Regions from separate parts of the Peribacillus sp. NPDC097895 genome, predicted to be linked through region 1. Evidence: riboswitches for the same ligand, from Rfam matches in the RefSeq annotation. Region 1 holds a riboswitch; the other holds the start of a gene.
The links. Region 1 has a riboswitch for lysine ahead of ACQKMH_RS17175 (amino acid permease). Riboswitches for the same ligand answer to the same signal wherever they lie in the genome.
Positions count from the first base shown of each region.

Region 2: linked by a shared signal. The riboswitch ahead of dapA (4-hydroxy-tetrahydrodipicolinate synthase) and the one ahead of ACQKMH_RS17175 (amino acid permease) in region 1 are both predicted to bind lysine.

Region 1 is NZ_JBNNSH010000003.1:173,707-176,871, forward strand. It holds gene ACQKMH_RS17170 (LacI family DNA-binding transcriptional regulator) at 68-1,030, shown strand; lysine riboswitch at 1,273-1,457, shown strand; gene ACQKMH_RS17175 (amino acid permease) at 1,554-3,005, shown strand; gene ACQKMH_RS17180 (glycoside hydrolase family 13 protein) at 3,056-3,165, opposite strand, start outside.
Region 2 is NZ_JBNNSH010000001.1:1,308,897-1,312,061, forward strand. It holds gene ACQKMH_RS06285 (D-alanyl-D-alanine carboxypeptidase family protein) at 1-11, shown strand, start outside; gene ACQKMH_RS06290 (hypothetical protein) at 375-584, shown strand; gene dapA (4-hydroxy-tetrahydrodipicolinate synthase) at 941-1,837, opposite strand; lysine riboswitch at 1,973-2,151, opposite strand; partial or broken gene ACQKMH_RS06300 (threonine ammonia-lyase) at 2,453-3,014, shown strand.

The DNA of each region.
Region 1 (3,165 bases):
TTCTGCTCCCTTGCTCTGAAATGGGTTTCATACGATACAATATAAAAAAAGAAAAAACGGTGATCCCATGACAAATATTAAAGAAATCGCTCAATTTGCAGGTGTATCTGTCTCAACAGTGTCTCGCGTATTGAATAATCATCCATATGTAAGCCCTGATAAAAGAGAGAGCGTTTTACAAGCCATCGATCGCTTGAATTACTCAAGAAACATCAATGCCATTCATCTTTCAAAGGGAAAAACGAATCTTATCGGCATTATCATCCCTTTCACCAATCACCCCTATTACGGGGCAATCGTGCACGGAATTACTAAGCAGGCTAACGCAATAGGCTGCCATATAGTCATCTTTGAAACCCATTATGAAAGAGAGAAAGAAATTCAGGCGTTGAATATGCTGCAAATGAAGCAACTTGATGGCATTATCGTTTGTTCAAGAATTTCGGAAATGAAAGTCCTATTGGATTATCAAAGATACGGTCCGATTATTTTATGTGAAGATACAGCCCAGGCTGAGTTATCGTCGATCAGCATAGATCATTATGCAGCCTTTTCCTGTGCCCTTGAATACGTGATTGCTAAAGGATATAAGAAAATTGGTTACAGTCTCGGCCGTAAAAAGAGCAGGAACAGTTTTCTTCGAACAAAGGCCTTTAATGATATCATGAGAAATCATCAACTTATAAACAATAAAGAATGGCTGTTTGAAGGAAGCTATCACATCAAAGACGGTGAACAATTGTTTCAGGAGTGGAATTCGATGATGGATAAACCGGAAGCCCTCATCATCACTAATGATGACACGGCTGCAGGATTCATTCTTACTGCTAAGAAATCGGGAATAACAGTTCCAAACGATGTCGCCATCCTCGGCTTCAATAATGATAGCCTTAGTGAGCTGCTTGACATCACGACCATTTCCTTGCCGCTGGAATGGATCGGGAAAATGGCAGTGGATCTATTTGAGAATCCTGAAGTAATCAAACATGTGAAGCTGGACTACGCCCTTATAAAAAGAAAGACCGTTTAATGTTATTTTTGTATGTCGCAATTTGATTATTTCCTTTTTCCAATCCTTTTAGAACTAGGAAAAAATAACCACATAAAATAATGATTGCGATATCTATTAGAATATTTTATAATTTTGATATAGTAAAGTTTACTCAATTACTAGCAATCATTTAACGATTTCAAGAATATCTTGAGTAAGATCGTACGACGTCAACTATGCTGGCGCGACGATTTAAGAAAATTGAATACTTCCTCATTTACCGATGAGTTAGAGGCTGCAGCTTATAAAAGTAAAACGGACGAGATTCTGGAAAATTCAAGACTCCGTTTGAAAGGATAAGTTGCCGAAGTTTGGGTATATTCCATGTATATCCTTGCTGGCGGTGTTACCGAACAGGAACATCACTGTCACGTTTTTTCTAAAAGCGTGGGGAGCTATCTTCGGAAGGATAAACGGGTTTATTATAAACAGCCGTCGATCTTTTTCGACTGCTGTTTTTTTATATTTCGTTCCCTTCCAATAAAAAGGAGTGTAACATCAATTGTCAAATTCACAAAAAGCATCAAGCCCTACTGAATTGAAAAGGAGCCTGAAAGCGCGGCACTTAATGATGATTTCATTAGGTGGAACGATTGGAACAGGTTTATTTTTAGCAAGTGGCGGTGCGATTCATTCGGCCGGACCTGGCGGTGCCTTGGTGGCATACGCGGTCATCGGTATCATGGTTTATTATTTAATGACAAGTCTCGCAGAAATGGCATCGTTCATGCCGGTAGCCGGTTCATTCCGTGTTTATGCTTCCAAATTCGTCGATCCATCTTTCGGCTTTGCGATTGGTTGGAACTACTGGTATAACTGGGCAATCACCATTGCCGCCGAATTGGCAGCCGTTGTCTTAATTATGAAGTTCTGGTTTCCTGATAGTCCTTCCTTTATCTGGAGTGGCATCGCGTTAATCATTATGTTTCTTATTAATTATATGTCCGTTAAAGGTTTTGGCGAGACCGAGTTCTGGTTTGCTATGATCAAAGTCGTGACAGTCGTCATTTTCTTGATCACTGGGGTTCTGATCATTCTTGGAATCATGGGTGGGAATGACCCAATTGGTTTTTCAAATTTCACTATGGGCGATGGCCCCTTTAACGGTGGTTTCTTCACGATCTTAGGCGTTTTCATGGCTGCCGGTTTCTCGTTCCAAGGAACGGAATTGCTTGGAGTGACGGCTGGTGAAAGCGAAGATCCAGAAAAAAATATCCCAAAAGCGATCAGATCCGTTTTCTGGCGTATCATTTTATTCTATATCCTTGCCATTTTTGTAATTGGTATGATCATTCCGTTTACTGATTCACGTTTATTGAGTCAAGATGTTGCCGTCAGTCCATTCACGCTCGTATTTGAACGTGCTGGCCTTGCATTTGCAGCATCCATCATGAACGCGATCATTTTATCATCCGTACTCTCTGCCGGTAACTCTGGCATGTACGCTTCAACTCGTATGCTCTGGGACTTGGCACGTGATGGGAAAGCGCCGAAATTCCTTGGAAAGTTAGATAAAAGAGGAGTACCCGTGAATGCACTTATCCTAACTTCTTTAGTTGGCTGCGTTGCATTCTTAGCTTCATTTTTCGGAGATGGTGTCGTTTATATTTGGTTATTGAATGCTTCAGGTATGGCTGGATTCGTAACATGGGTCGGGATAGCTCTTGCCCACTATCGGTTCCGCAAAGCCTACGCAGCTCAAGGCCTTGATTTGAATGCTTTACCATACAGGGCCAAAGGCTTCCCATTCGGGCCAATATTCGCACTTGTTCTATGTATTATCATTATCATTGGGCAAGGCTATCAGGCTTTCAGCAGCAACGGGATTGACTGGAATTCAATGTTCGTTTCCTACATTGGCTTGATTCTATTCTTCGTCCTATGGTTCGGTTATAAAATTAAGCACAAAACGAAAATCATTCCCCTTGAGGAATGTGATCTTAAATCAAAATAATACGTAAAAAGTCCATGGTCTCCTCAAATGAAGGAGACCATGGACTTTTTTCATTTCAAATGATAAACACGACATTCATATGGACGCAGAGGTTTGATGGAGATCCCCTCTTCCTCCTGTTCATAATTGCCGATCAGCCTTGTACTAGAATAGGAATGTA
Region 2 (3,165 bases), on a different contig from region 1:
CTCGTTACTAAAGAAACTCATCGACTGGCATTCAGAGGTGTTGCGGCTATTTTTCCTGAAATAGCCACTAAAGCGTTGAATACACCTATTATAAATGAACTAACAGGTCGTTAGTTAGGTCCGGGGCTGCCATTTGGTGGCCTTTTTGCTTTTTGAACGAACGGGGCAGGTTAGTTGCATAAGGAATGCTAAAATAAGACCCAACGAGGACTTATTTTAAGGAGGAAAACATGAGCATGGATCATGAGTTTTATCTTATTTCTAAGACAACTGATATAAAAGATTTTTGGATGCATAGAGAAAAAAAACAAAAGTGTCATTGACAGTGTTGTAATAATTGATGATTTGATTCAATACATTATGGACTTATCAGAATGGATTCAACTAAAAACCCATCATTCCGAGGAACTCCAATTGGCAGAGGTATTAACAATCATGGAGTAACCCTTTTTGATAAGCAGTTTTCTAAAACTTTAATAAGTATTTTTTCGTCATGGAAGAGTCTAATTAAAAATGCACCAGATAAAATTGAACTCACTGGTGAATTCGTTTATGGCGAAGCTGAAATCAGGAAGGGACAATAAAAAACTAGTCTTCAATCAAGATGTTTGCAAGAGTATTATAATGTCAGAAGCTTTAGCTAAAACAACTAAACAAGAGACCTATTTCAATAATTTAGTGGAAGGGTATGAAGGACAACAAAGAAATCGATGAGTTAAAGGAAATCGCGGTGACTTAAAGGTCAGGATCTATAATTAATGCTGGTTCAGTTGACTCAATAATAACGTTGAGTTTATAACCACTAGCTATTTCTACTAGTTTAGCCCTTGAGTCGTGCAACGATTTAAAAGCAGTGCACTTCTTTCGAAGTTGCACTGCTTTTAAAAACATATCCCGTTTATTATGGTCTTTAATTAGAAAGTCGGTATTATACCTCGCTTTAATTTTTTAACAACACAGATTCTACGTTACTAGGTTGTAGAGCTATTTGTAGAGCTGTTTTTTCTTCGTTGTTTAAAGGGAGCAATGGTAAGCGGACACCTCCAACATTTAACCCTCGCATATTTAATGCTGATTTTACCGGTGATGGGTTTGGTGCAGCAAATAATGCTTTCATCATTGGAAGAAGGTTACGATGTATGGAAGCAGCACCACGGACATCACCATTTTTAAAGCTATTAATCATTTCTTGCATTTCATTACCAATTATGTGTGAAGAAACCGAAACAATGCCTGTTCCACCGATGGCTAAAACCGGTAAGGTTAACCCATCATCGCCGCTGTACAAGGTAAAATCACTCGTTGTTTCGCTAATGATTTGTGCCATGGCATCTAAGTCACCACTTGCTTCTTTTATTGCCACAATGTTGTTAATTTTTGAGAGACGAACAATCGTCTCTACTGACATGTTTACAACACTTCGTCCTGGGATATTATAAAGCATTACTGGTAATGATGTTGATTGGGCAATAGCATTAAAGTGCTGAAATAATCCTTCTTGAGACGGCTTGTTATAGTATGGGGTAACGAGCATAATTCCGTCGACTCCTGCTGCCTCAGCTTGCCTTGTTAAGCTGATAGAAGCTTTCGTGTTATTTGAGCCAGTTCCAGCTATGACTGGAACTCTTCCATCAACAACTTCTACAACAACTTTGAATAAATCTATTTTCTCTTCTGTTGTTAATGTAGGAGACTCTCCAGTCGTACCAGCTATAACTAATCCATCAGAACCATTAGCAATTAAATAATTTACTAGAGTTCTCGTAGCATAAAAATCAACCTCATCATTATGATTAAACGGGGTAACCATTGCAGTTAACACTTGGCCAAAATTCATAACTTCACACCCTTTTGTATATTTTTTTGGAAAATTGAGAGGTGATTAGGGCCATTAAGGAGTAAACGCAAAAAAGCAACAACGAGGATTCGCTGCTGCAGTAGAAACAATATTTATCAAAAAAATCGTTTCGGTGCGTAAGATAGCCCTCCATATAGTTTCCTATATGACAGTCCTGTATTTATTCAATAGCAGAACCAGCTTCAAGAACATGAGATTCTTTCCGCTTCGGCAAATTCCCCTTTCCACAATAGTCATAGGATCTCATTCTCCTCAAACTGTGTACTAATGGTCTTTGCTCCTCTATCCTCACTTCAAAAAGTATGAAGTAAGAAAATATTTAATTGTCTGTAATATAACAGAGAATCCTTTCTGTTGCAAGGGGAATTTAGATTTTTTTTTAAGAATACATGGATAATCGATGGCAATGGCTACGGTTTTGGGCTGGATTCATCTTTTTTAGTATTAAATAAACTCAACATTAATAGCTTTATAAAAACTGTATGAAAAGTTTCATCCTTTTATAGTCAGTTTTGACAATTGATATATCTTATAGAAGGAATTAGTATTTATCTTATGAATACCTAGAATTATGATCAAGGAGGGGAGGACAACATGACTAATACAAAACTAATAAAGGAAAGAAAAGATATGAAAATCGGTGACGTTTGGGAAGCAAGAAAACGAATCGCTTCAATTGTAAGTAGAACACCATTGATTCAATCTACGATACTATTGAAAAAATTGGACGTCCTGGTTTTTTAAAGCTTGAAAATGTTCATGAGGTTGGAGCATTTAAAGTAAGGGGAGCCGCCAATAAGATACTCAGCTTGAGTGAGGAAGAAAAAAACGTGGGGTTGCAACGTTTTCAAATGGAAACCATGGTATGGCTGTAGCATATGTAGCAAAAAAACTAGGGATTGATGCTGTTGTTTGCATTTCAAATCGAATACCAAAAGCAAAAGTAGATTCATTAAAAAGCCTGGGAGCTCAAATTGAGATAGTTGGTGATAGCCAAGATGCCGCAGGAGAGCATTGCTATGAACTGGAAAGAGGGAAAGGATTAACGGTGATTCAGCCATTTGATGATCTTCACGTCATAGCTGGACAAGGAACAATTGGCTTGGAATTGTTAGAGGATCTTCCTAATCTAACAGATGTATTTGTTACCCTTTCTGAAAATCCTTAGATCCAGTCCTTTTATTTAAGATGCAATACCGTATCAATTTCCCAGTTTTACAGATTTAAATACTAATATATTCATTCTTTCAATTTTATTTAGTATCCTATTCATAAGGAGAGATTAATAAAAAAGAACCGTCGATTTT